One region of the Aestuariimicrobium sp. Y1814 genome, then DNA from elsewhere that is predicted to be linked to it. Evidence: predicted binding sites of a transcription regulator. Region 1 holds the regulator's gene; each other region holds the start of a gene.

What was found. Region 1 encodes LexA, which represses DNA repair genes until DNA is damaged. Its sites were predicted from a motif close to TCGAACANNTGTTCGA; they were not measured.
Positions count from the first base shown of each region.
Region 2: the regulator LexA is predicted to act here: its motif matches at 3,562-3,577, upstream of ACQE3C_RS08190 (DUF6504 family protein).
Region 3: the regulator LexA is predicted to act here: its motif matches at 4,462-4,477, upstream of ACQE3C_RS09435 (DUF222 domain-containing protein).

Region 1 is NZ_JBNJRW010000001.1:355,620-365,103, reverse strand. Features, by position in the region: gene ACQE3C_RS01800 (ATP-dependent DNA helicase) at 1-960, shown strand, start outside; gene lexA (transcriptional repressor LexA) at 989-1,825, opposite strand; gene ACQE3C_RS01790 (hypothetical protein) at 2,055-2,375, shown strand; gene ACQE3C_RS01785 (RDD family protein) at 2,491-3,369, opposite strand; gene ACQE3C_RS01780 (DUF2752 domain-containing protein) at 3,529-3,978, shown strand; gene nrdR (transcriptional regulator NrdR) at 4,177-4,629, shown strand; gene ACQE3C_RS01770 (vitamin B12-dependent ribonucleotide reductase) at 4,716-7,598, shown strand; gene ACQE3C_RS01765 (DUF2853 family protein) at 7,688-8,005, opposite strand; gene ACQE3C_RS01760 (sugar phosphate isomerase/epimerase family protein) at 8,110-8,958, opposite strand; gene ACQE3C_RS01755 (dihydrodipicolinate synthase family protein) at 8,955-9,484, opposite strand, start outside.
Region 2 is NZ_JBNJRW010000005.1:230,976-240,459, forward strand. Features, by position in the region: gene ACQE3C_RS08180 (DNA polymerase III subunit alpha) at 1-2,531, opposite strand, end outside; gene ACQE3C_RS08185 (SAV_6107 family HEPN domain-containing protein) at 2,528-2,965, opposite strand; gene ACQE3C_RS08190 (DUF6504 family protein) at 2,965-3,300, opposite strand; gene ACQE3C_RS08195 (DUF2891 family protein) at 3,675-4,700, shown strand; gene fdhD (formate dehydrogenase accessory sulfurtransferase FdhD) at 4,715-5,563, opposite strand; gene ACQE3C_RS08205 (FdhF/YdeP family oxidoreductase) at 5,564-7,768, opposite strand; gene ACQE3C_RS08210 (DUF4126 domain-containing protein) at 7,833-8,432, shown strand; gene ACQE3C_RS08215 (hypothetical protein) at 8,435-9,484, shown strand, end outside.
Region 3 is NZ_JBNJRW010000007.1:19,563-29,046, forward strand. Features, by position in the region: gene ACQE3C_RS09405 (nucleoside deaminase) at 1-34, opposite strand, end outside; gene ACQE3C_RS09410 (tRNA adenosine deaminase-associated protein) at 52-711, opposite strand; gene upp (uracil phosphoribosyltransferase) at 830-1,456, shown strand; gene ACQE3C_RS09420 (GNAT family N-acetyltransferase) at 1,453-2,139, shown strand; gene ACQE3C_RS09425 (tetratricopeptide repeat protein) at 2,188-2,568, shown strand; gene ACQE3C_RS09430 (hypothetical protein) at 2,622-3,038, shown strand; gene ACQE3C_RS09435 (DUF222 domain-containing protein) at 3,062-4,378, opposite strand; gene ACQE3C_RS09440 (1,4-dihydroxy-2-naphthoyl-CoA synthase) at 4,537-5,454, opposite strand; gene ACQE3C_RS09445 (alpha-amylase family glycosyl hydrolase) at 5,516-7,288, shown strand; gene ACQE3C_RS09450 (DUF1707 SHOCT-like domain-containing protein) at 7,292-7,972, shown strand; gene ACQE3C_RS09455 (glycerate kinase) at 7,969-9,087, opposite strand; tRNA gene ACQE3C_RS09460 (tRNA-Arg) at 9,258-9,330, opposite strand.

The DNA.
Region 1 (9,484 bases):
GTCAAGGAGGTCTTCGACATCGCCGAGCGGATGGCCGCCCTGAACACCCAGGACGTCATCTGGGTCTCCGAACGGGAACGGTTCGGCCGCTGGGCACATGTCGCGCCGCTGTCGGTGGCCGGCCTCATGCGGGAGAAGGTCTTCGGGGAACGTCCGACCGTACTCACCTCGGCCACCATGACCGTCGGCGGGAACTTCGAGAACATCGCCGCCAGCGTCGGGCTCAGCCGCAAGGAACAGGTGGCTGATGCCACCCAGGTCGTCGACGGGGACGAGGGCCGCTGGGCATGGGCCGGGCTTGATGTCGGCTCGCCGTTCGACTACCCCAAGCAGGGCATCCTCTATGTCGGGGCAGACCTGCCCAAGCCGCAACGCGACGGCATGGCCGCCGAACTACTGGCCGAGATCGCCGAACTCGTGTGGGCCGCGGGCGGGCGTACCCTGGGGCTGTTCGCCTCCCAGCGCAATGCGGTCGAGGCCGCCAACCACGTGCGCGAGCAGCTGCCGCAGTTGAAGATCCTGTGCCAGGGCGATGCCCAGTTGTCGGAGTTGACCAGCCAGTTCGTGGCCGACCCGCAGACCAGCCTGTTCGGGACTCTTTCTTTGTGGCAGGGCATCGATGTGCCCGGTGACACCTGCGAGCTGGTGATCATGGACAAGATCCCCTTCCCACGCCCGGATGACCCGCTGATGCAGGCCCGGCAGCAGGCGGTGGCGCAGGCCGGTGGGAACGGGTTCATGTCGGTGGCCGCAGCCCACGCCGGCCTGTTGCTGGCGCAGGGGAGTGGGCGGCTGATCCGGCGGGCCACCGACCGGGGTGTGATCGCGGTGCTGGACCCGCGGCTGGTCACCGCCCGCTACGGGTCCTACCTGCGCTCGTCCATGCCCAACTACTGGATGACCACCGACCGTGAGGTCGCGGTCCAGGCGCTGCGCAGGTTGCAGGAAGCACGCGACTGACGGGAGTCGCGCGGCTGAGGGGTGGGGCTCAGCCCACCTTGCGGATGACCGCCACCACCTTGCCCATCACGGAGGCGTAGGTGCCGTCGATCGGGCTGTAGTCCGGGTTGTGCGGCATCAGCCACACCTTGCCGTCCTTGCGCTTGAAAGTCTTGACGGTGGCTTCGTCGTCGAGCAACGCAGCCACGATGTCGCCGTTGACCGCGGTGTCCTGCTTGCGCACCACAACCCAGTCCCCGTCACAGATGGCCGCATCGACCATCGAGTCACCCTTCACCTCGAGCATGAAGTGCACTCCCTCGCCGACGAGCTGGCGCGGCATGGCGAACACGTCCTCGACATGCTCCTCGGCCAGGATCGGACCACCGGCGGCGATACGGCCGACCACCGGCACCGCCACCCCGGTGGGCTGGGCATCGTTGATCCCGGTCGGGTCGTCGACCTCGTCCTCGGTGACCTGGTGCAGGCGCTCGGGGGCCGCTGACGGGGTCGCCATCGAGGGCGGCAGGTGCACCTCGAGGGCGCGCGGACGATGAGGGTCCCGACGCAGGAAGCCCTTGGCCTCCAACGCCTTCAGCTGGTGGGAGACGCTGCTCGGGCTGGCCAGGCCGACCGCCTCACCCATCTCGCGGATGCTCGGCGGGTAGCCCTGGGCGGCGACGGCATCGCGGATGACCTCGAGGATCACCCGCTGGCGGGCAGTCAGGCCCTCCTGGTCGGCGGGGCCGTCGGGCAGGGCGTGCACGGTGCCGAGTTCGGCGGCGACGGCGGCGTTGCTGGGACGACCCGGCCCCCGGGTCGACTTCTGGGCGCGACGGGGAGTCGCAGCACGTCGGGGGGTGTCGCGGGTCGAATCATCAGCCATGCTCCTACGCTAGCCTGCCCGGCCCCACAATTCAAACACCTGTTCGACACAATCGAGTGTGTCGCAAGTTTTGTCAGTGGGGCCTGGTCGACTGGGGTCAGCTGCTGGTCGAGCGACCCGATGTCGAACAAATGTTTGATTGCTGGGCTGGTTGCCAGTAGAGTCCTGATCGAACAGGTGTTCGAACCGCGTTGCAGGATGTGCAGGGCGGCCTTCCCAGGAGGATCACATGAGCGCAGCAACCCTCACCCGCGAGACCGGTGCCGCAGTCCGCCCGGCCCGGGTCCGACTCACCCAGCCCATGGCTCAGCCGTCGACCCAGGCGTCACCCCGTCGGCGTCCGGCCCGCCTGGCCACCGCATCGTCGGTGCGGGCGTGCTCTGTGCCCCGCGCCGCGAGCGGCCCCAGCGATGCCAGTCTGCTGGCGATCATGGTGGCCGTGGCGCTGGTCTTCCTGTTCGGCCTGGTCGTGCTCGTGCAGGGCCTCTGGGCGGTCAGCCAGCCGACCGAGGCGCCGGCAGCACAGCCCGTGGTGGTGGGCCAGCCCTGAGCGGCCACCGCTGAGTACCCGACGCACAACAAGGGGCGAACAACAACAGCGGCGCCCCAGCCTCAAGGGCGGGGCCGCCGCTGGTGTTCGCGGAGTGTTCCGCAGTCGGATCAGTTCACTGCTGGACGTTGATCGGCCCGGACTGCGACACGTCGAGGACGTAGGTCTTCATGATCTTGTCGGCGAGCGTCTGGCGCTTGCTGTCCCAGATCGGGAAGAGCCAACCGATCATGCAGATGATCGAGTCGACGTAGTGGGCGATGTAGCGGATGAAGCTCTTGCCCAGACCGATGGGCTGGCCGTCCTCACCGACCAGCTGGGTCTTGGCGATCTTGCGGCCCCAGGTCTGACCGGTCTTGGCGCTGACGTAGGACAGCGCGAGGTACAGCAGCAGGCTGCCGATGATGCTGGGGATGTTGTTGGTCTGGGTGACGGTGACGCCACCGCTGGTCGAGGTGACCTCGGGGCGGAAGATCAGGCTTACGATGAAGCTGATCACGAAGCCGGGCAGCAGGAAGTCGAACAGCCAACCGTAGGCGCGCTTGCCGAAGCTGGCCAGCGGCATGCCGAGCGGGCCGATGTTGGCACCGGGGGCCGCGGGCGGGGCGCCGTAGCCCGGGGCGCCGTAGGCGGCACCGCCGGCCGGGCCGGGGTTGTAGCCCTGCTGGCCCGCGTTGGGGTCCCAGCCGCCTGCCTGCTGGCTCTGGTCCCAACCCTGGTTCGCCGAGGCCTGGCTCTGGTCCCAGCCACCGGCCTGCTGGCCAGCGTTGGCATCCCAACCCTGGTTTGCCGAGGCCTGGCTCTGGTCCCACGACGAGTTGGCGCTGGGCTGGCTGCCCTGGGTGGGATCAGTCCAAGGCTGGTCGGCGCTGGGCTGGCTGCCCTGGGTGGGATCAGTCCAGGGCTGGTCGGCGCTGCCGGCCTGGTTCCAGTTCTGGTCTGCCCCGCCGTCACCGCCCTGCGGTGCATTCGGCTCGTTCCAGTTGTTGCTCATGAGGGTTCTCCAAGTTCGGTGTTTTCGCAGTGCTCGACCAGGTGGTGCGTGCGAACGAGACCAAATCTAGCGGGGGAGGGTCTCAATGTCGCGGCTTCAACGAGTCTGTCTTCCTGAGAACCCCCGGTGAGGTGAAAGGTGCTGTGGGAGGATGGCTGGGTGGCAACCACTCCCGTGTTTCCGGTGCTCGAGAACCCCTCGCACCCCTTCTCGCCGGCGCATGCCCTGCGCCGGGTGGGCATGCTCGGCGCGGTCGGCTTGGGCATCGGTGGCCTGTACGCCGTCACCGGCGTCGGGTTCGAGTGCGGCCTGGTCAAGCTCGGCATCTACTGCCCACTGTGCGGCGGCAGCCGGATGGTCGCCAGCGCCCTCGGGGGTGATCTGGGCGCCGCCTTCGCGTGGAACCCACTGCTGTTCGTCGGCGGCATCCTGCTGGCCCTGCTCAGCCTGGCCTGGGTGGTCGAGCTGTTCGGCGGGCCGAAACTGAGGTGGCCCCGCCGTTGGGGCCGGATCACCGAGAAGCGGCTCTACTGGGTCGTCGGTGTGACCGCGGCGGTGTTCATGCTGGTCAGGAACGTGTTCGGTTCGCTGACCATCGGCCTGCCCTGAACCCTGGCCCGGTCTGGCTCCACGAGTTTGCTGAAGGTGTGCGTGTCGCGCCCTTGATGTGGTGGTCGCTCATGTCTATAGTCTCTACATCTAGTAGTTACACCGATGTGGTTCATCCACAGCTTGTGGTTGTTCGTACACACGCCGTCCACAAGTTGCCCACAGCCAGCACCTGCACCACAGGGAAGGGAGATCGCCGTGCACTGCCCCTACTGCCGTCACACCGACTCCCGGGTGCTGGACTCACGCTCGGCCGACGAGGGCGCCAGCATTCGCCGTCGCCGCCAGTGCCCCGCGTGCGAGCGCCGCTTCACGACCATCGAGCAAATGCAACTGGTGGTCGTCAAGAAGAGCGGCGTCGTTGAGCCCTTCAGCCGCGACAAGGTCATCTCCGGTGTCCGCAAGGCCTGCAAGGGCCGCCCGGTCACCGAGGCCGACCTGGCCAAGCTCGGCCAGCGCGTCGAAGAGGCGCTGCGGGCCAGCGGACAGGCCGAGGTGCCCACCGACGAGGTCGGCGTGGCCATCCTCGGCCCGCTGAGCGAGCTCGACCCGGTGGCCTACCTGCGCTTCGCCTCGGTGTACAAGCACTACCAGTGCGTCGACGACTTCCTGGAGGAGATCGCGCGCATGCAGGAACCCGCCACCACCTGACCAGACACCGCGCAGCCGGCCCCACTTTTGTCAGTGCCTGCCTGCACCATCGTTACTGCCCCCACCGATACACAGGAGACCCCCCCATGACCGAGACCACGCGGACGGCGCGCCGCACCTCAACCCGCAAGCGGGCCGGACTGACCATCGAGCGGGTGTTCACCACTGAGGGTGTGCACCCCTACGACGAGATCACCTGGGAGAAGCGCGACATCGTCCAGACCAACTGGAAGACGGGCGAGACCGTCTTCGAGCAGCGTGGGGTCGAGTTCCCTGACTTCTGGAGCATCAACGCCTCGACCATCGTCACCACCAAGTACTTCCGTGGGGCGCTGGGCACCGAGGCTCGCGAGACCAGCCTCAAGGACCTCATCGACCGTGTCGTGAAGACCTACACTCGCGCCGGGGTGGACAACGGCTACTTCGCCACCGACGAGGACGCCGAGATCTTCGAGCACGAGCTGACCTGGATGCTGGCCCGCCAGTACTTCAGCTTCAACTCCCCGGTCTGGTTCAACGTGGGCACCCAGTCGCCGCAGCAGGTCAGCGCCTGCTTCATCCTGTCGGTCGACGACTCCATGGACTCCATCCTGAACTGGTACAAGGAGGAGGGCTTCATCTTCAAGGGCGGTTCGGGCGCCGGCCTGAACCTGTCGCGGATCCGTTCCTCCAAGGAACTGCTGAGCTCCGGTGGCACCGCCTCGGGCCCGGTCTCGTTCATGCGCGGCGCCGATGCCTCGGCCGGCACCATCAAGTCCGGTGGCGCCACCCGTCGCGCGGCCAAGATGGTCGTGCTCGACGTCGACCACCCCGACATCGTCGAGTTCGTCGAGACCAAGGCCCGCGAGGAGGACAAGATCCGCGCCCTGCGCGACGCCGGTTTCGACATGGACCTGGGTGGCAAGGACATCACCTCGGTGCAGTACCAGAACGCCAACAACTCGGTGCGCGTCAACGACGAGTTCATGCGCGCCGTCGAGGCCGACACCACCTTCGGCCTGACCTCGCGCGCTGACGGTTCGGTCATCGAAGAGGTCCAGGCCAAGGAACTGTTCACCAAGATCGCCACCGCCGCCTGGGAGTGCGCCGACCCCGGCATCCAGTACGACGGTGTGATCAACGACTGGCACACCAACCCCGAGACCGGCCGGATCACCGCATCCAACCCGTGCTCGGAGTACATGAGCCTCGACAACTCCTCCTGCAACCTGGCCAGCCTCAACCTGCTCAAGTTCCTCAAGGACGACGACACCTTCGACATCGACAACTTCGTCAAGGCCACCGAGCTGATCATCACCGCGATGGACATCTCGATCTGCTTCGCCGACTTCCCGACCGAGGCGATCACCCAGACCACCCGCGACTACCGCCAGCTCGGCATCGGCTACGCCAACCTGGGCGCCCTGCTGATGGCGCTCGGCAAGGGCTACGACTCCGAGGGCGGCCGCTCGCTCGCCGCAGCGATCACCTCGCTGATGACCGGTGCGGCCTACCGCCGCTCGGCCGAACTGGCCGGGGTGGTCGGCACCTACGCCGGGTACGCCCGCAACGCCGAGGCCCACCAGCGCGTCATGCGCAAGCACCGTGACGCCAACCACGACGTCATCACCCTGAACGCCGTCGACGGTGCCGTGCTGGGCGCCGCCAAGCAGCAGTGGGACCAGGTCGTCGAGCTGGGCGCGGAGCACGGGTTCCGCAACGCTCAGGCGTCGCTGTTGGCCCCCACCGGCACCATCGGCTTCATGATGGACTGCGACACCACCGGCATCGAGCCCGACTTCTCGCTGGTCAAGTTCAAGAAGCTCGTCGGCGGTGGGTCGATGCAGATCGTCAACCAGACCGTCCCGCGCGCCCTGAAGAACCTGGGCTACGCCTCCGAGACCGCTGAGGCCATCGTCAGCCACATCGCCGAGCACGGCAACGTGATTGATGCCCCCGGCCTGAAGCCCGAGCACTACGAGGTCTTCGACACCGCCATGGGTGTGCGCTTCATCGCCCCGATGGGTCACGTGCGCATGATGGCCGCAGTTCAGCCGTTCCTGTCGGGCGCGATCTCCAAGACTGTGAACCTGCCCGAGTCGGCCACGGTGGAGGACATCGCCGATGTCTACATGCAGGGTTGGAAGCTCGGCCTGAAGGCGCTGGCGGTCTACCGTGACAACTGCAAGGTCGGCCAGCCGCTGTCGGACGCCAGCAAGAAGGAGGCGCCGGTCGCGGTTGCCGCCCCGGCTCCCGAGGTGCGCATCGAGTACCGCCCGCGTCGTCGCCGGCTGCCCAAGTCGCGTGACTCCCGCACCACCTCGTTCTCGGTGGGCGGCGCCGAGGGTTACCTGACCTCCTCGCGCTACGAGGACGGCAGTCTGGGTGAGATCTTCCTCAAGCTCGGCAAGCAGGGTTCGACCCTGGCCGGTGTGATGGACGCCTTCTCGCTGGCCATCTCGGTGGCCCTGCAGTACGGGGTCCCGCTGGAGACCTACGTGCAGAAGTTCACCAACATGAAGTTCGAGCCCGCCGGGATGACCGACGACGCCGACATCCGCATCGCCCAGTCGCTGATTGACTACGTCTTCCGCCGCCTGGCGTTGGACTACCTGAGCTTCGACGAGCGTTCCGAGTTGGGCATCTACACCGCCGCCGAGCGGGCCCACTACGTGGAGACCGGGCGCTACCCGTCGGAGGAGGAGCAGGCCCAGATCCCCGAGGCGCAGGCCTTGCAGAACACCGAGGTCGACAACCGACGCTTCGACCAGCCGGGTGCCAACCAGCCCGCCCTGGTCGAGGCCATCCCGGTGGCTGCCCCGGTCACGGCTGCCCCCGTGAACGCGGGGCAGACCACGGCCGAGCTGATGGAGGCCATCACCGGCATGTCGGTGGATGCCCCGCTGTGCATGACCTGCGGCACCAAGATGCGCCCGTCCGGCTCGTGCTACGCCTGCGAGGGTTGCGGCTCGACCAGCGGCTGCAGCTGACCGGTTGACATGCAACGGTCCCGCCACCCGAACCGGGTGGCGGGACCGTTGTCGTTGGGGGAGTCCAGCGGGGCAGGACCCGGGCGGGGTCAGCGGATGAAGACGTCGAGCTTGCCGTACTTCTCGGCGAGCAGGTAGTAGACGGCCGCCCGCGACTTGTGGCGATCGCCCTTCATGGTTGCGGCGATCTCGTCGAGGGCCGCATCCCACTCGTCCTCATTGGTCAGGCCCAGCTTCTTCTTGAGGAAGTTCTTCTTCACGGTGTCGCGTTCACCCTCGTCGCTCAGGGCAACGATCGAGGCGTCCGGCTTTGAGAGCACCAGGGCGTAGATGCGCAGCAGGCCGGCGACGGCTGCCTCGTCGGCCTGCGGGGCGTACTTCTTGATGGCGGCGGCGTGATCGGCCATGTCGTACCCTTCGGTGGTGGGGGACAACCGAACCGTGCGCCCCCTTGCGTGAGGCAAGAATACGCACGACACCGGGCCGGGGACCAGACCCCCGGGTGCTCGGTTCACAGGTTCGGCGCCACCAGCTCCTGGAAGCGCCGGCGCATCGTGGTCACGGTGTCATCGGGGTCGGCCGCCCACACCGCGGCGTTGAAGATCTCCACCTCCACGTCACCCCGGTAGCCGGCCTCGCTCACCAGCCGGGTGATCGCCGGGAAGTCGATGAACCCGTCCCCGGGCTGACCACGGGACAGCAGGGCGTCGGCAGCCAGCGGCAGCACCCAGTCGCACACCTGGTACGAGGCGATGCGGCCCTCGGCGCCTGCCCGGGCGACCTGGTCGGCCAGCGCCGGGTCCCACCACACGTGGTAGGTGTCGACCATCACCCCGACCGTCTCGGCGGGGTAGTCCCGGGCCAGGTCGAGTGCCTGGGCCAGGGTCGAGAGCACCCCGCGGTCGGCCGCGAAGATGGGGTGCATCGGCTCCAGTGCGAACATGACCCCACGTTCGGCCGCGTAGGGCACCAGCTCGTCCAGTGCCCGCGCGACCTGGTGGCGGGCACCGAGCAGGTCCTTCGACCCGGGCGGCAGGCCCCCGACCACCAGGCAGAGGCAGTCCGCGCCCAGCGCCGCGGCCTCGTCCACCGCTTGACGGTTCTCGGCCAATGCCTCGGTGAAGGCCTCACCGGTGGTGGTGAACCAGCCGCCGCGGCACAATGACGAGACCCGCAGGCCCGCACGTCGGACGAGGTCGACGGCGGTTTCCAGTCCGAGTTCAGCCACCGGTTCACGCCACAGCCCGATGGATTCGATGTCGTGGCGCTTGCACAGCTCGACGGCCTCGACCAGGCCGAGTGCATTCACGGTTTTCTGGTTGAGCGACAGGCGGCTCGCAGCGGGCAGCACGGTGCTCACTGGTCCACCCCCGCCACGGTCAGCAGCGCACCCAGCCGACGCTCGGCCAACTCGACATCGTGCACCAGCCCGGCAGCATCGGCCAGGCGGGCGGTCTCGGCAAGATCGACGATGCTGCGCCCCGCGTGCTGGCCGTTGACCATGGTGAATCCCGGCTGGTGGCCGGTCAGCCAGGTCAGGAAGGCGATACCGGTCTTGTAGTGGAACGTCGGCGCCCGGAACAGGTGCCGGCTCAGCGGCACCGTGGGCGCCATCAGCCGGTCGTAGCCCTCCAGGTCACCGCCGTCGAGCGCCTGCAGCGCCGCCGATGCCGGGCCGGTGATCGCGGCGAAGGCACCCAGCAGGGCATCGGAATGGTGCTCGCCGTCGCCCCGGATGAGATCGGCGTAGTTGAAGTCGTCGCCGGTGTAGAGCCGCACACCCTCGGGCAGTGCCCGGCGCAGCGCGATCTCGTGGTCGGCGTCCAGCAGGGAGACTTTGACACCGTCGATGCGCTCGGCGTGGGCCCGGACCAGGCCCACGAAGG
Region 2 (9,484 bases), on a different contig from region 1:
CATTCGACCTGCCAGGTGGCGCCGCTGTGGTTCACGTCGAGCCCCAGCAGCGGCACCTGCATGCGGCGTGCCTCCTCCAGGATCAGCCGTTTCGGGTACATGCCGGGGTCGTGGGTGAGCAGCCCGGCGACGAAGTGGGCCGGGTAGTGCCGTTTCAGCCAGGCCGACTGGTAGGTCGGCAAGGCGAAGGCGGCCGCGTGGGCCTTGCAGAACCCGAAAGATGCGAACGAGGCCAGCACGTGCCAGACCTGGTCGACCACCGCAGGCGGGTAGCCCCGTTCCCGGGCGATCGGGATGAACCAGTCCTGCACGTCACGCTGCCCGGCGACATCCCCCAGGGCCCGGCGCACCTCGTCGGCCTGGGCCAGGCTGCAGCCGGTCATCACCGCCACCATCTTGATGATCTGCTCGTGGAAGACCACCACCCCACCGGTTTCGGCGAGCACCGGTTCCAGGTCGGGGTGCAGGTACTTCGGCTGGTTCCAGCCCTGCCGGGCATTCAGGAAGGGGACCACCATGTCCGACTTCACCGGCCCGGGCCGGAACAGCGAGATGTCGATGATGATGTCGGTGAAGGTGGACGGCCCGAACTTGCCGACCAGCTCACGCTGCCCCGGCGACTCGATCTGGAAGCACCCCAGGGTGGCGGCGTGCCCGATCATGTCGTAGGTGTCGACGTCGTCGAAGGGGCCGAGGTCGTCGACCGGGGGCACCGGGTGGCCGGTGCGCCCCACCTCGGCCAGGCAGTGGGCGATCGAGGACTGCATCCGGATGCCGAGCACGTCGAGCTTCAGCAGGCCGATGTCCTCCACGTCGTCCTTGTCGAACTGGCTCATCGGGAACCCACCGTGGCTGGCCTCGATCGGGGTGCGGTCGCCCAGCGTGGCGTCACTGAGCAGGATCCCGCAGGGGTGCAGCGCCACGTGCCGGGGCAACCCGTCCAGTGATTCGACCAGTTCGAAGAAGACGTCCAGGCGGCGCTCGGCCAGCCCGGCGGCCCGCAGTTCGGGCAGGTCGCGCATGGCCTGGCGGGCATCCCGGGCGCGGATGTGCGGGAAGGCTTTGGCGATCGTGTCGACCTCACCGGGCGGCATGCTCAACGCGGTGCCGACGTCACGCACCGCATGGCGGACGCGGTAGGTCTCGAGCATCGCCACGCAGGCCACCCGTTCACCACCGAAGACGTCGAGCACCTTCTCGTAGACCTCGGTGCGGCGGGCGGACTCCACGTCCAGGTCGATGTCGGGCAGCGCCCGGCGCAGCGGGGACAGGAAGCGTTCCATCACCAGCCCGTGGGCCAGCGGGTCGACCCCCGAAATCCCGAGCAGGTGGTTGACCAGGCTGCCGGCCCCCGACCCGCGGGCAGCGCAGCGCACCCCCATGTCACGCACCAGGTCGACCACGTCGGCGACGGTGAGGAAGTAGGAGGCGAAACCCAGGTGGTCGACCACCGCGAGTTCCTCCTCGAGCCGCTGGAGGACCCGGGGGTGCTGGTCGTGGTCGTAGCGGGCGGCGATGCCGGCGCGGCAGCGTTCCAGCAGCACGGTCATGGCCTGCTCGGCGGTGGTGCCGAGCACGTCGAACTCGGGCAGGTGGATCTCGCCCAGCCCGAGGTCGGCCCGGGGGTCGAGCCGGCACCGCTGGGCCAGCAGCCGGGTCTCGCCCAGCAGCCGCTCGGCACCATGGGCCCCGCCACGCCGGCCGGAACGGTCGGCGACCTGTTCGGCGACCTCGATCATCTCCTTGCCGGGTTTGAGCCAGCCCTCGGCATTGCGGCGGTCGACATTGCGCAGGTCGAGCGGCACCAGCCGGCGGGCGGCGTCGAGCACGTCCAGGGTGGGTGCCTGGTGGCGGTGTGCCATCCGCACCTGGTTGGCCAGCACTGCGGCCAGGTGGTGCCGGTCGGCCAGTTCCACCAGCGCCCCGGCCTGGGCCGCGGAGTTCACCCCGGTCCCCCTGACCTGGTGGTTGGTGGCGGCCAGCACCACCTGGTCGGGGCCGAGCCCCTCGACCCAGCGACGCAGTTCGGCGTCGGCGCGCAGCCGGTCACCGTCGGCCAACGCCGCTCCGACCGGCGAGTCGGAGCCCAGCAGCACCACCAGGTCGCCGTCGCCGGCGTGTTCGGCGATCAGTTCCATGCTGCTGACCGGTTCACCGCGGTGACCGGCCAGGTGGGTGGCGGTGGTCAGCCGGCACAGGCCGGCCCAGCCCCGGCGGGAGGTGGCCAGCACGACCACCCGCGGCAGCCGGTGGTCACGGATCTCACCACCGCGCACGGCAGTGCTGCGGCGTTGCGGCACCCGGCGCCAGGGGTCGGGCACGGCCAGGTCGGCCCCGGCCACCGGCGCGACACCGTGCTTGAGGCAGGACTTGGCGAACCGGATGATGCCGTAGAGCCCGTCCCGGTCGGTCAGCGCCAGGGTGTCCATGCCGTGGTCGGCGGCGGCGGCGACCAGGTCGCCGGGGTGGGAGGCACCATGCTGCAGCGAGTAGCCCGACGCCACCCGCAGGTGCACGAAGGGGTCGCTCATCCCGCGCTCCTGTCCCGGCGCTGCTCCTGGATGGGGCGCACGACGATGACCGGGCGCTGGTCGGCCCAGGTGACCACCGCCTCGCAGAAACTGTCGGCATCGCGGACGAGGTCGTCGGCCTCGCGACTGCTGATGGCCAACCGGCCGGCGGCAACAGCCCGGCGGCGGGGCTGGGTCGCGGCGAAGTAGGCGGCCCATTCCGCCAGGGCGGGCACGGCCCGCGCCACCAGCGGCCAGGGGTCACCCAGGTCGGTGGGGATGCGGCGCCCGGTGCGGGCCAGCACGGCGGCATCGGCGGCCAGCGCCACCGCCTGCTGGGCCTGCAGGTAGCGCTCGGCCGGCGCGTCAGACAGGAGCGCCTCGATGACCTGGGTACGGGCACGGCGGATGTCGGGCACCCAGCCGGGTTCGGTGACCTGCTCACGACTGTTCATCAGTCGACCACCCCGCGCAGGAGCCATCGTCCCCGGGTGGGCGAATGGGCCAGTTCGTAGACGCCGCGGCTGCCGGGCAGGCCATTGGCGGCCTCCACGCGCCACACCGACACCTCGTCGAGCAGGTCGGCACCCTGGCCAGGGTCCTGGCCCAGGTCGAGGTCGACGTTCTCGCCGCGGGCGGCGCGGGCCTGGGCACCGGTCCACCAGGGCCCGGTCTCGACCCAGCGGTTCTCGACCGTCAACACCCGCCACAGGGCCCCCCGCCAGAAGAAGCGACTGGGAGCGTTGTGACGATCACAGGTGACCTCGATCGGGTCATCATGTCTGCGCATGTGGAGTCTTCCCCTGCTCACACGCCCGGAGCTGGTGCACCACGGGCTTGCCGGCGCCCGACCAGGTGGCCGGGCCGCAACCCATCGACAGTCCTGCGGGCGCCGGGAGTGCGTCCACCGCCGATTCGACCCGGGGTGTCGGGAGCCCCGGTGCGGACGGGGGTCGAAGCCATCCACACCGGGGCAGTCCCGGTGCTCCAACAGGTGTGCGCTGTGTTCCCCTTGGCCAGGAACACCACGAGCCTTCCCCTGACCCGTCAATCGAACACCCGTTCGAACATCTCCACTATAACCCCACCCCCGACATTCCCGTCAAGCCCCGGTTGGCGGGCCCTGCGCACCACTTCGTGGGCCCCGGGCCATAGGCTGCGGTGATGGACGAGACCACCGCTGCCCGCATCGGGCGTCACGGCACCGACTGGGCCACCACCGTGCTGCAGGCCCTGCGCACCGACTGGCCGTGGGCCTGGTCATACCTGGCGTTGTCGGCCGACGACTGGGGCCGCAGCCCGCAGCAGGTGCACCCCGCGTTCCACGCCAGCCTGGACTGGCATTCCTCGGTGCACATGCAGCACTCGGCGATGCTGCTGCTGGAGGCTGCCGAGGACCTCACCACCGCCCCCCACCGTGACCTGCTCGACGAGCTCGACACCCGGCTGACCGGCCAGAACATCGCCGTCGAGGTCGAGCACCTGGCGGCCCACCGCAGCTTTGAGCGTCCCTACGGCTGGGCCTGGGCCTGCCAACTGGCCGCCACCGCCCAGCGCCTGGCCGAGGGCAGCGGACCGCTGGCCGAACGGGCCGCCGGGTGGGCGGGTGCAGTTCGTCCGCTGGCCGACCTCGTCGGTGACCTGCTGGTGGCCTGGTTGCCGACCCTGGCCGCCCCAGTGCGCCACGGCGTGCACTCCAACACCGCCTTCGCGCTGGGCCTGCTGCGCGACGCCCAGGCACACCTCGGACGAGCCGAGGTCGTCGAGGCCATCGACTCCGCCGCGCTCGGGTGGTTCGGTGGTGACGTCGACTACCCCAGCCAGTGGGAACCCTCCGGCGCGGACTTCCTGTCCCCCGCCCTGGCCGAGGCCGACCTGATGCGCAGGGTGCTCGAACCGGTCGAGTTCGGCGCCTGGCTGCGGACCTTCCTGCCGGTGCTCGGCGAGCCGGGCGATGCCCTGCTGCGGCTGCCCGAGGTGCTCGACCCGACCGACGGCCACGCCGTCCACCTCTACGGCCTGGCGCTGTCACGGTCGGCGATGCTGCGCCGGCTGGCACCGTGGGTGGACGACCCGGCTCGCAGCGCGGTGCTGGAGTCCTCGGCCGAACAGTACGGCTGGGCCGGCCATGCCATCACCGAGGGCGACTTCATGAGCACCCACTGGCTGGTGACCTTCGCGCTGCTGTAGCGCCCCGGAGCCGGTCACAACCCGAGTCGTTCGGCCCCCGTGTAGACGTTGAACGACGGTGCCCGGGTGAACCCGAGCAGGGTCATCCCGGCCCGGTCGGCCATCTCCACCGCCAGCGATGAGGGCGCCGAGACCGCCACCACCGCGGGCACCCCGGCCATCAACGCCTTCTGCACCAGCTCGAAACCCACTCGTCCCGACAGCACCAGCACGTGCCCCCGCGCGGGCAGCAGCCCCTGCAGCAGCGCCCAGCCGAGCACCTTGTCAACGGCATTGTGGCGGCCCACGTCCTCGGCGGCGCGCACCAGCTGGCCGTCGGCGCTGAACAGTCCCGCGGCATGCAGCGCACCGGTGCGGTCGAAGGCCTGCTGGTGCTCCCGCAGCACCTCGGGCAGGCCCACCAGCACCTGCGGGTCGAACCGTACCGGGTCGTCGTCGACCGGCCAGCGGGTCTGCTGCTCGATCGAGTCGATGCTCGTCTTGCCGCACACCCCGCAGGCCGCGGTGGTGGTGAAGTTGCGCACCACCCCGGTTCCCGGCAGCGGCACCCCGGGCGCCAGTTGCAGGTCGAGCACGTTGTAGGTGTTGCGGGGCACCCCGAACTCGTCGTCGACCACCGCCCCGGCACAGTAGCGGGCGGTGCTGACCTGGTCGGCGGCCCCGATGATGCCCTCGCTGAGCAGGAAGCCGTGGGCCAGGTGCACGTCCTCACCCGGGGTGCGCATGGTGACCGTCAATGCCTCCCCCGCCAACCGCAGTTCCAGCGGCTCCTCGGCGATCAGGGCATCCGGTCGCCGCGTCACCCGGACGCCGTCGTCGAGCGTGACCCGGGTCACCGGTCGTCGGACCGTGACGCGCCCCACTCAGCCGGCCTCGGGTTCGAGGCGCACGATGATCGACTTCGACGTCGGTGTTTGCGAGGTGTCGGCCACCGAGTCGAGCGGCACCAGCACATTCGTCTCGGGGAAGTAGGCGGCCGCGCACCCGCGCGCGGTGTCGTAGGCCACCACCCGGAACCCGGCGGCGCGCCGCTCACCCGACTCGTGCATTGAGACCAAAGTGACGTGGCTGCCGTCGGCGATGCCCAGCTCGGCCAGGTCGTCCGGGTGGACGAACACGACCCTGCGCCCACCCTTGATGCCGCGGTAACGGTCGTCGAGGCCGTAGACGGTGGTGTTGTACTGGTCGTGGCTGCGCACAGTCTGCAGGATCAGGTGGCCGAGTGGGGTGCGCACCACGGTCAGCGGGTTGACCGTGAAGTGGGCCCGCCCCGAGGCGGTGGTGAAACGCCGCTCCCGCGGCCCGTTGGGCAGCGCGAAGCCCCCGGGGTGGCGGATGCGTTCGTTGTAGTCCTCGAAGCCGGGGATGACCTCTTCGATCTTGTCGCGGATCAGGCTGTAGTCGCCGCGGAACCGGTCCCAGTAGGCATCGGCGAACAGGCGCCGACCCAGTTCGGTGACGATGGCGACCTCCGAGAGCACCCCGCCGAACTCACGTCGTCCGCGGGAGGCGTGCACCATGCCCATCGAGTCCTCGACGGTGACGTCCTGGGGGCCGGTGGCCTGCGGGTCGGCGTCGGTGCGCCCCAGGGTCGGCAGGATCAGCGCCTCGGCGCCGGTGACCGCATGGGACCCATTCAGCTTGGTCGAGACCTGCACGGTCAACTCGAGGTTGCCCAGCGCCTGCTCGGTGACCTCCGTGTCAGGGGTGGCGCGGACGAAGTTGCCGCCCATGCCCATGAAGAACTTCACCCTGCCCTCACGCATGGCACGGATGGCATCGACCACGTCATAGCCGTGTTCGGTGGGCGCCTCGAAGTCGAAGGCCTTTGACAGCGACTCGATGAAGGCCCGGGGTGGCTTCTCGTTGATGCCGACAGTGCGGTCACCCTGCACGTTGGAATGGCCGCGCACCGGGCAGGCCCCGGCCCCGGGCTTGCCCATGTTGCCGCGCAGCAGCAGGAAGTTGACGATCTCTTTGATGGTGGGCACCGAGTTCTTGTGCTGGGTCAGCCCCATCGCCCAGCAGACCACGGCGGTGTCGGCGGCGCAGACCAGGTCGGCGACCCGCTCGATCTGCGACCATTCCAGCCCGGTGGCGAACTCGGTCTCGGCGCGGTCGACCTCGAGGGCGGCGACGTATTCCTCGAAGCCGGTGCAGTAGGTCTCGATGAACTCGTGGTCGACAGCATCACGGTCGAGCAGGATCCGGTTGAGGGCCCGGAACAGCGCCAGGTCACCGTTGACCCGGATCTGGCAGAACTCGTCGGCCAGCGGCACCCCGCCGGTGACGGACTTGATCGTCTGGGGGTTCTTGAAGTTGATCAGCCCGGCCTCTGGCAGTGGGTTGATGGCGATGATCCGGCCGCCGCGGGCCTTCACCTTCTCGAGGGCGCTGAGCATGCGGGGGTGGTTGGTGCCGGGGTTCTGCCCGTTGATCAGGATGAGGTCGGTGGTCTCGACATCGGTCAGCGTCACGGTGCCCTTGCCGATGCCGATGGTCTCGGTCAGCGCACTGCCCGAGGACTCGTGGCACATGTTGGAACAGTCGGGCAGGTTGTTGGTGCCGAGCCGGCGCACCAGCAACTGGTAGAGGAACGCGGCCTCGTTCGAGGTGCGGCCCGAGGTGTAGAAGACGGCCTCGTCCGCCTCGATGGACGACAGTTTCGCCGCGATCAGGTCGAGCGCGAACTCCCAGCTCACCGGTTCGTAGTGGCTCGCCCCACGACGCCGGTACATCGGCGTGGTCAGCCGACCCTGTCGACCGAGCCAGTGGTCGCTGCGGCCACGCAGGTCAGCCAGGTCGTGCTCGGCGAAGAACTCCGGGCCGCAGCGCCGGGCGGTGGTCTCCTCGGCGACGGCCTTGGCGCCGTTCTCGCAGAACTCGGCGACGTGGCGGTGGTCAGGGTCGGGCCAGGCACACCCCGGGCAGTCGAAACCGTCGGTCTGGTTGACCTTCAACAGGGGCAGCAGCGCCCGCTCGCGCACCGCGAACCCGAGGGCATGCACCACTCCCGGGATGCCGGCTGCGGACTGCTGTGGCCGACCGACCTTCAGGGACTCCTCCATGCCTGCCGAGGGTACCCGCTCGGGGCTGGGCGGAGTTGTCAGTCCATTCAACTACCCTGAGGGCATGGAACTGTTCGGGCTCACCTTTGCCGCGGGCTGGGCCAGTGGGATCAACGCCTACGCCACGGTCTTCCTGCTCGGCCTGCTGGGTCGCTTCGCCGGTCTGGCCGACGTGCCCGACGGGTTCCAGCGCGTCGACGTGCTGGTGGTGATGGGCGTGCTGGGGTTGCTGGAGCTGGTGGCCGACAAGATCCCCTACCTCGACTCGGTCTGGGACACGATCTCGACCATCATCCGCCCGATCGCCGGCGCCTTGATCGGCGGCCTGATCGCCGGGCAGTCGGGCGACCTGGCCACCATCACCCTGGCCAGTGTCGGTGGCGTGACCGCGCTGCTGAGCCACATCACCAAGGCGGGCACCCGGCTGGCGATCAACACCTCACCCGAACCGGTCAGCAATGTCGGCCACTCCCTCGGCGGTGACATCAGCCTGCTCACCGTGCTCGGCATCGCCGCGCTGAACCCGGTCGCCGCCGCGGTCGTCGCCGGCATCCTGCTGCTGGCTACCGGCATCGTGTTCTTCTGGTTGTTCGCCAAGGTCCGGCAGGGCTACCGCGCCCTGCGCAAGCGCCTGCAGCCCGCCGCGTCGCCGGAGGTGGGCTGAGCGTGGGCACCGACCACGTCCACGTCCACGGTGCATCCCTGGCGGGGTTGGCGGCGGCCATCCGCCTGGCCAGGGTCGGTCACCGCGTCAGCCTCGACCCCGCCGGCCCGCTGGGTGGCCGGGCCCACCCCCACCCGCTGGACGAACACCCCGGCCTGCTCGTCGACGACCTGGAGCCGGTCTTCACCCTGCCCGCGGCCTGGCGTGACCTGCTGAAGAAGTCCGGGCGCCCGCTGGTCACCGAGCTGAATGCCCACCACCTCGAACTGGTACAGGCCCCACCGGCCGTGCACCGCTTCGCTGACGGCACCGAGCTGGTGCTGGGCGATGACCGGGCCGGGCACCTGCGCGGCATCCGCGAAGTGCTGGGTGAGGGGGCCGCCACCCGCTGGACCGACCTGCTCGACCAGGTCGACGAACTGTGGCAGGCGCTGCGGATGGCCGGGGTCGAGCGACCCTTCCCCGCCGACCCCGATGGGCGGGCACTGTGGCAGCACCGCTCCCTGGGGCAGCTGGCCCAGGAACTCGACGAACCGCACCTGGCGCAGCTGCTGCTCAGCGCCGGGGTCCGGGCCGGGGCCGCCGACCCAGAACGGGCACCCGCCTGGCTGGCCACCCGGTGGACCCTGCCGCGCACCTTCGGGCGCTGGCACCTGTCCACCGCCCCACTGGACGAGGACGAACCGGCCAGTGCGCTGCTGATGGGCGCCATGGTGGGCGTGCTCACCGACCGGCTGGTCGACCGGCAGGTCGAACTCGAGGCCGAGCCCGGTGACGCGCGGGTGGTCATCGAGGCGCTGGCGCCCAGCCCACCGGCCGAGGAGACCTCGTGGTGGCAGCGGCTGCTGCACCGCCCGGCCGAACTGACCGCGGTGCGCCCTGCGACCGTCACCCACGACCTGCACCCCGACCTGGCCCCGGTCACGGGGCTGGCCGAGACGGTCTTCCACACCGACGACGGGGTGGTGATCGCCTGGCAGCGCAGCACCCCGGCGGGGGTGCTGGTCACCAGCCACGACCACACCCACCCGGCCGAGCCCGACCCGAGCCAC
Region 3 (9,484 bases), on a different contig from region 1:
GGGCCCAGCGCGCCACCTCGACGGCGGCCAGCATGGCCGCGTCCCAGCGACTCAGTGGTCGCGCCCCGCCAGGGCACGCTTGAACTGCGCCCCGAACTTCAGCCGGTCGAAGATCTCGGCGACGATCTCGTCGGCGTCGGCCTCGTCGGTGTCGTCGGCAAGGGACTCGAGGTCCATCTCCGACAGGCCGAGGTCGGCGAAGATCTCCAGGTCACCCAGTGCTTCGGAGTCGTCCTCGTCCTCGGGGGCATCGACCCCCAGGAAGTCGGCCACGTCGCGGGCGATGGGCCAGTCGTTGGCCGAGAAGGAGTCGCTGAGCAGCACCTCGACGTTGCGCCCGCGCACCCGCACGAGGACGAAGAACTCACCCGCGATCGAGACCGCGCCGATCGCTCCGCTGTCGCCGGGCAGGCGGCGCAGCTGGTTGATCAGTTCGTCGAGGTCGTTGGCCAACTCGTTCGACAGGCTCTGGACGACGGCCTCCCCGTCTTCGCGGTAGGCGGCCATGACCAGGTCGATGTCCTCGTCGGAGGCGTCCTCGATGAAGTCATCGTCCTCGTCGTCGTCATCCTCGTCGGAATCGTCGTCGAGGTCGTCCTCGTCGACATCGTCCTCGTCCTCGTCGAAGCCGATGATGTCGTCGTCAGCCAGCAGGGAGTCGTTGTCCCGCGCGTCCCGGGCGTCGATGCTCTCGATGTCTTCGCCGGCCATCACGTCCTCCTTCACGGGCGGGGGCCTCCAGCCACATGGGACATCTTGCCATGCCATCCGCGGTTTGGGTCAGGGGGTGAGGTCCATGTGGCAGAGTGATCACGTGGAACTGCACGTCATTGATCACCCGCTGGTCGCCCACAAGCTGTCGCTGCTGCGTTGCAAGGACACCCCGAGCACGACGTTTCGGCAGTTGGTGGACGAGCTGATGACCCTGCTCGCCTATGAGGGCACCCGTGAGGTGCGCACCGAGCCGTGGGAACTCGAGACCCCGCTGACCAGCACGGTGGGCACCCGGCTGGCCAAGCCGACGCCGCTGGTGGTCCCCATCCTGCGGGCGGGCCTGGGCATGCTCGAGGGCATGATGCGCCTGGTGCCGACCGCCGAGGTCGGGTTCGTGGGCATGGCGCGCAACGAAGAGACGCTGCAGCCGGTGACCTATGCCGAGCGGCTGCCCAAGGACCTGTCCGGTCGGCAGTGCTACGTGCTCGACCCGATGCTGGCCACCGGTGGTTCGCTGGGCGGCACGGTGAAGTTCCTGGTCGAGCGCGGGGCCGACGACATCACCTGCATCTGCCTGCTCGCCGCCCCCGAGGGCATCGAGAACTTCACCCGGCTGGCGGCAGACCTGAACGTGCCGGTCCGGCTGGTGGTGGCCGCCGTCGACAGCAATCTGGACGAGCGCGGCTACATCGTCCCCGGCCTGGGCGACGCGGGCGACCGGATCTACGGCCTGGCCGAATGAGCCAGGGGCTGGCCGAGGTCTTCCCCCCGCTGGGTCTGCGGATCACCTGTGGCCCGCTGGTGCTGCGCGGCATCACCGATGAGTTGATCATGCCGCTGGTCGAGGTGGCCCGGCGCGGGGTGCACAACCAGCCACCGGAGCTGACCCCGCTGGCCAATGACTGGACCACGGTGCCGGCGCCAATGCTGGCGATCAACTACGCCAAGTGGGCCTGGAACAACCGGCTGATGTTCAGCGCCGACTCGTGGATCCTGGCGCTGGCCGTCGAGTACGACGGGGAACTGGTCGGGGTGCAGGAGGGCAAGGGCGAGAAGTTCCGCGCCAACCGCTCGATCTCGACCGGGTCATGGCTGGGTCGCGCGGCCCACGGCCGGGGCATCGGCACACTGATGCGGCAGGCGTACTGCACCTTCGCCATCGACCACCTCGGTGCGCAGGAGATGTTGTCGGAGGCTTTCGTGGACAACCCGGCCAGTACCCGGGTGAGCGAGAAGGTCGGCTACCGGCGGACGGGGTCCCGGCCCGCCCAGCGCGCCGGTGCGGAGGTCGGCGAGGCGATGTACCGGCTGGTGCCCGACGACCTGGTGCGGCCGCCGTACCCGCTGGAGGTGGAGGGGCTGGAGCCGCTGCTGCGCTTCCTGGGCCTGGACGGCAGCACCGGCAACACTGCCGAGGTCGCCTGACGGGAATACCCCATGGGGGTACCGCGTTGAGCCGTCCGAGGAGGACACATGTTCAACGCAGATGTCATCAGTGAGTTCACCCCCAACTGGAGTGGCGACCCCTACGGTCGCTTCCGCTGGGCGGAGACCCTGTTCGAGCGCAAGCAGTACCGCGAGGCGGCTCGGGAGTTGCAGGCCCTGCTGGCCGAGGTGTCCGACGACCTCGAGGTGCGTCATGGCCTGCTCGATGCCCGGTTGCTGCTGGCCAGGGCGCAGTACCACGCCGCACACCTGACCCGGGCCGAGGAGACCTGCCGCGCGATCCTCGACGACCACCCGACTGAGGCCTACGCCGCCCTGCTGCTCGGGCGCGCGCTGCAGCGCCAGTCCCGCAAGGACGAGGCCGCTGCGGTGCTGGCTCGCGCCCGGGCCCTGGGCGCGGAGGTCTGACTCTGGGGGTCTGAAGGTCTGGCAAAGCACGTTGCCGCGGCGCACAATGGACCATGGAAGCTCGAACCATGGGACGCCACCTGATGGTGGTGTGCGCCGCGGTGGCCGTGCTGCTGGGCTGCACGGCGACCCCCGCCGAGGACGACTTCATGTCGCTGCGGGACCTCGCCGTCGAGGCGAACAAGTTCGACTGGGGCTGTGACGTCGACGCAGCCCCGGACGACGCCGCCACCAAGGCCAGCGTTGACACCGAGGGCTACGCCACCATCACCTGCGGCACCGACGGTCGGTTGACCGTCTGGGCCTCGGACGCCATCCGCGTCGAGATGAGCCGTCGCGCCCCGTTCTCATTCGGCCCCCCGCTCTGCGAAGTGCGCGCAGACAACTGGACCGCCCGGGGCTCGATCGAGCAGACCAGGGCACTCAGGAAGCAGCTCGGCATCCAGGTGGAACACTGCTCAATCGAATGACCGGCGGCACCCCGCCCTCAACCTCAGCCGGCGAGGGCAGTGATGTGGGTGGTGGGGTCGTTGATCATCCAGGATCCGGTGGGGGTGACGAGGTAGCTGAACCCGAGGGGTGAGGTCCAGATGAACACTCCGGGGTGGAGTTGTTCGAGGTGCCAGCCACCGTGGGTTTTCGCGCGGTGGACCCGCCGGGACAACGGCCCGAGGTTGTCCGCCCTGGTGAGTCCGCGGGTGGGGGTCCAGGGGGTGGTGTGGTCCAGGTCGAGGCCCGGGGACAGGCGGCTGGAGAACGGGAACACCTCGTAGGGGTTGCGCAGTTCCACGGCCCGGCGCATGTTCGGTGGGCATTCGTAGGAATCCACCGGCACCTGGTTGCCCGCGTCGAGGACCGGGCGCACCTTCACGCGACTGTGGCCGACCAGGGTCTTCACCCAGCCGGCGAGCAGGGGGCCGACCTGTTCACTGCGGGCCACCCCGGCACCGTCGCGGAGGACCTGGTCGGTCAGGTGCACCACCACCTCGACGGTGGGCAGCAGTTTCGCCGGGTCGGTGGTGATGGTGCCGCACTCATGCCCGGCCCACCCGGCCATCGGGCACGACGGGTCCAGGGTGGGCAGCCGATCAGCCACCTCGGCCTGCAGGAGTTGCAGGGTGTAGGCGGGGCTGGCCAACAACCCCAGGGCTTGCGCCTGCCGGAACTCCAGCGACTCCAACGGTGCGTCGGGGTCACGGGGGCACTTGCCCAGGATCACCGCCAACTGCTGGATGCGGGCCTTCAACGCGACCGCCTCCCCGGCGGGGAGGGTCGCGAAGACCCGGGTGAACCCGGCCACGGGTTCCTCGAACACCACCCCGCACTGCTTCTTCAACTCCTCATGCCGGGTTTCCGCCTGCTGGGGGTGGAGGTCGGTGACCCGGCCCTTCACGTACTTCAACAACCGGCGTCGCGACCACACCATGAGCAACGGGGTGATCTCCCCATCCAGTTGGAGGGCCTCCCCATAGGGCAGGGAACGGATGGCGTCAGCCAGGTCGACCGCGGCCCAGACCCGGAACCGGCCGGCCATCACCGCCTGCCACACACCGGGCAGCCGGTGCCGCACCGCCAACGCGTCCCCGATCTGGCAACGGACCTGGTGCTCGTCCAACCTCAACGCCGCAGCAACCTCGAGGACGCAGAACTCGGCCACCAACGGGGTTCCGTCCCCACCCCACTGCAGCATCCGTTCCGTGCCGGCCAACACCGGCCCACCATCATGGGGTGGCGTGGTGTACTCATCGGCGAACTCCGCCCACACCCGGAACCGGGTCGCCTCAGCCCGCCACACCGCCTGATTCGCCACCGCCAACTCCGCGAGTTTCCCCCGCGCCCTCGCCGCATCAAACTGCGCAACCTGCGCCATCATCGTCCCCGATCACCATTGATTCGAACTGATGATCCATTCTCCCCCGGGGGTCCGACAAAACTTGCAGAGCGCCCAACCCAGGGCGGCCCGGCCACTCAGTAGTAGTACGGGAACGCAGACCAGTCGGGGGCGCGCTTCTCCAGGAAGGAGTCGCGGCCCTCCACCGCTTCATCGGTCATGTAGGCCAGCCGCGTCGTCTCCCCGGCGAAGACCTGCTGGCCGACCAGGCCGTCGTCCACGGCGTTGAAGGCGAACTTCAGCATCCGCTGGGCCGTGGGTGACTTGCCGCAGATCTTCGAGGCCCACTCCAGGCCGACGGTTTCCAGTTCGGCATGCGGCACCACCCGGTTGACCATGCCCATCCGGTGGGCGTCCTCGGCGGTGTGCACATCCCCCAGGAAGAAGATCTCGCGCGCGAACTTCTGGCCGACCTGCCGCGCCAGGTACGCCGAACCGTAACCGGCATCAAACGACCCGACATCGGCGTCGGTCTGCTTGAACAGGGCGTGCTCCGCGCTGGCCAGGGTCAGGTCGCTGACCACGTGCAGCGAGTGCCCACCGCCGGCCGCCCAGCCGTTGACCAGGGCGATCACCACCTTGGGCATGAACCTGATCTGGCGCTGCACCTCCAGGATGTGCAACCGGCCACCCTCGGCCGCAGCCCGGCGTGCATCCACGGTGTCGGCAGTCTCACCATCGGCGTACTGGTAGCCCGAGCGACCACGAATCCGCTGGTCACCCCCCGAACAGAAAGCCCACCCGCCGTCCTTGGCCGAGGGCCCATTGCCGGTCAGCAGCACACAACCGACATCGGACGACCGCCGCGCATGCTCCAGCGCCTGGCTCAGCTCGTCCACGGTGTGCGGCCGGAACGCATTGCGCACCTCGGGCCGGTCGAAGGCAATCCGCACCGCGGGCACCTGCTTGGCGCGGTGGTAGGTGATGTCGGTGAACTCGAACCCCGGCACCACGTCCCACAGTTCCGGATTGAACGGATTGGACTCAGCACTCATGCAGCCGAGCCTAGCGATCGGGCAGACTGGGCCACGAAGGCACACCAATCACAGGAGCATCATGGGCACTCTGGCCGGAATGGGCGCGATCCTCGACGAGTCCGGGGCGGGTTTCCGCGTCTGGGCCCCCAACGCCGACACCGTCCAAGTGGTCGGCGATTTCAACAACTGGGACGACACCGCCAACCCGCTCGAGCTGGAAGGTGACAACGGCTACTGGTACGGCTACGTCGCCGGCGCCGAGGCCGGCCACGAGTACCGCTTCAACCTCACCAACGGCGAGCAGCAGTTGTCGAAGATCGACCCCTACGCCCAGCAGGTGACCAGCTCGGTCGGCAACGGCATCATCGTCGACCATTCCACCTTCGACTGGCAAGGTGACACCTTCGAGACCCCCCACCACAACAACCTGGTCATCTACGAGATGCACGCCGGCACCTTCGTCTCCCCCGACGGCGGCGTGGGCACCCTCGAAGACGTCCTCAGTGGCCTCGACCACCTCGACCGGCTGGGCATCAACTGCATCGAACTGATGCCGGTCATGGAGTTCGCCGGCGACTACTCCTGGGGCTACAACCCGGCCCACATCTTCGCGGTCGAGTCGGCCTACGGCGGCCCCGACGCCCTCAAGCTGCTGGTCCGCGAGGCCCACAAGCGGGGCATCTCGGTGATCATCGACGTCGTCTACAACCACTTCGGCCCCAGCGACCTGGACCTGTGGCAGTTCGACGGCTGGTCCGAGAACGACAAGGGCGGCATCTACTTCTACAACGACTGGCGCTCCTCGACCCCGTGGGGCGACACCCGTCCTGACTACGGACGAGGTGAGGTGCGCCAGTTCATCCGCGACAACGCGCTGATGTGGATGCGCGAGTACCACGTGCAGGGCCTGCGCTACGACATGACGCCCTACATGCGCTCGGTCAACGGTTCCGGCTGGGAGATCCCCGACGGCTGGTCCCTCTCGCGCTGGGTCAACGACGAGGTCCGCAAGGAGTACCCCAACGCCATCCTGATCGCCGAGGACCTGCACGGGGTCGCCGCGGTGACCTCCACCGGCGAGGACGGCGCCGCCTTCAGCGCGCAGTGGGACACCCACTTCGTCCACCCGATCCGCGCCGCGATCACCCAGATCAACGACCACGACCGCGACATCGAGTCGGTCCGCAACGCCATCACCTACAGCTACGGCGACGCCTTCGCGCGCGTGGTCTACACCGAGTCCCACGACGAGGTCGCCAACGGCAAGGCGCGCGTCGTCGAAGAGATCAACCCGGACGACAACGGTGACTGGTTCGCCAAGAAGCGCTCCACCCTCGGTGCCGCGCTGGTGCTCACCTCACCGGGCATGCCAATGCTCTTCCAGGGCCAGGAGTTCCTCGAGGGTGACTGGTTCCGCGACGACGTGCCCCTCGACTGGGACCTGCTCGAGGACTACCACGGCATCGCCCGCCTCTACCGCGACCTCATCCGCCTGCGCCTGAACACCGACGGGGTGAGCAAGGGCCTGATGGGCCAGCACACCCAGGTGCTGCATGCCCACCCCGACAACAAGGTCTTCGCCTTCCACCGCTGGATGGACGGCGGCCCCGGCGACGACACCGTCGTGGTGGTCAACCTGCAGAACAAGCTGTGGACCGGCTACCGGTTCGGCATGCCCGGGCGCCACGAGTGGACGCTGCGGCTCAACTCCGACTCGCGGATCTACTCCGACAAGTTCAACGACACCCCGGCCTTCGACATGGTCTCCGACGGTGACCCGCAGGACGGCCTGTCGGCCAGCGCCTCGGTCGACCTGGCCCCCTACGGGGTGCTCGTCTACACCCGCAGCTGAGCCGTGAGCACCGACGGGCACGACCGGCACCTGCGGGTGGGCACCTCCCAGCGGGAGCTCGCCCTCGAGATCCTGCGCAACGCCGCCGCCGAGGACAAACTCACCTTCGACGAACTCGAAGCGCGGGTGCCGCGTGCCCTGGGCGCGGTCACCCGCGCCGACCTGGTCGAGGTGCTCAACGACCTGGTGGCCTCGGCCGAGATCGACGAGGTGCTCGGCACCGCTGTCACGATCGGCGAGGGCCCCGGCTACACCTGGGATGAACCCCTGGTCTTCGAGAGCAAGGGGTGGAGCCTGATGACCATCGCCGGCCCTTGGGTCGTGCCACCCTTCCTCGAGGTGCACTGCAGCATCGGCGGGCTGCGGATCGACTTCAGCGAAGCCCGCGCCACGAGTCGGATCATCGACCTGGTGGTGATGGCTTCCTCCTACGGCAGCACCACCATCATCGTCCCCGAGGGCTGGGGCGTCGACTCCGCCGCCTACCAGACCGACGTCAACAACTTCACCAGCGCGGGTGTGCGCACCCGTCCTGACAAGGGCTTTCCCCGGGTGATCGTGCGGGGGCGCACCAACGGCACCGTGCAGGTGCGCCACCCCAAACCCTCTGACGTGAAGCACGCCGCCAAGGTCGCGGCCAAGGGCAAGCTGGCCCTGCCGGCCCCGCCCCGCGCACCGGCCTAGTAGTCGCGGACGAGCGCGGCCGCCGCCCGGCGCAGGTTCTGCTCCGCCCCGGCCAGCGCTTCCGGGAGCGGGGTGCCGGGCGGGGTGATCGCGCTGGCCCCGGCGATGCCGTGCTCGCGCAGCACCTGCTCGTCCATCGCCCCCACCCGCCCGGCCAGCACGTGGCAGGCGGTCTGGTGCCGGGCGGCCATCCGGGCGATGCCCTGGACGACCTTGCCCTGCAGGGACTGTTCGTCGAAGGACCCTTCACCGGTGATCACGAGGTCGGCCACCGCCACCGCCTGCTCGAGGTCGAGCAGTTCGGCGACCAGCTCGAGACCCGGGCGCGGGTTCGCGCCGACCACCAGCAGCGCCCACCCCAGCCCGCCGGCGGCACCGGCGCCCGGGACCGCGGACAGTGACTGGTCCTGCTGGGCCTCGACGAGGAAGGCCAGGTTGGCGAGCAGTTGGTCCAGTTCCTCGACCTGCTCTGGGGTGGCCCCCTTCTGCGGCCCGAACGTGGCCGAGGCCCCCGCAGGCCCCACCAGCGGTGAGGTCACGTCTGAAGCCATCACCAGTTGCACCTGCCCGAGCCGCTCGTCCAGGGTGTCGAGGTCGACCTGGTGCAGCCCCCGCAGCTTCGCTGGCGTGGGTTCCAGCACCAGCCCGGCCGCATCCAGGAACCGGGCGCCCAAGCTGGCCAGCATCCCGGCTCCACCGTCATTGGTCGCGGTGCCGCCCAGCCCCAGCACGATCTGCAGGCAGCCCTGTTCGATCGCCGCCAGCACCAGCTGGCCCACCCCGCGAGTGTCGCTGTCCATGATGCGCCGCTCGTCGGGGGCGATGTCGGCCAGGCCGACGACCTTGGCCACCTCGATGATGGCCCGGGCCCCGCTCTGCAGCCACTCGGCCTCAACGTCCTCGCCGAGCGCGTTGCTCACCGGGGTGCGGTGGCGCACCACCTGGTCGTCGGCCAGCACGTCCAGCAGTCCTTCGCCGCCGTCCGAGACCGGCGCCAGGACGACCTCGGCGTCCGGTCGGGTCTCAAGCACCCCCGCGCGGATCGCGGCGGCGGCCTCGGCCGCGCTCATCGATTCCTTGAAGCTGTCAGGGGCGGCCACCACGCGCAGGGTCATGGGCCGAGTCAACCACGTGCGACCGTCGTCCGGGTGTGAGATTTCCCATAGCAGCGTTATCAGTCCTTGACCCTGCGCGCAACCCGGCGCCGCGGACGAGCCCCTCGTCCCGACGCGGCAATGAGAACGCCCCCGGACCGTGGAGACGGTGACCGGGGGCGGCTGGTGAGCGCGCTCGGAGGGATTCGAACCCCCAACCTTCTGATCCGTAGTCAGATGCTCTATCCGTTGAGCCACGAGCGCAGGTGGCGTGTTGCCAAGAGAAGACCATACTACGGGTCCCTCCCCTCAACCAAATCAGGTCCCAGGCAGCCGCAACACACGGAATCGGAAAACTGGCTTTCCGAGCTTATGGTGAGGATCACAAGGCCTCTCGAGGTGAAGAGAAATTCCACAC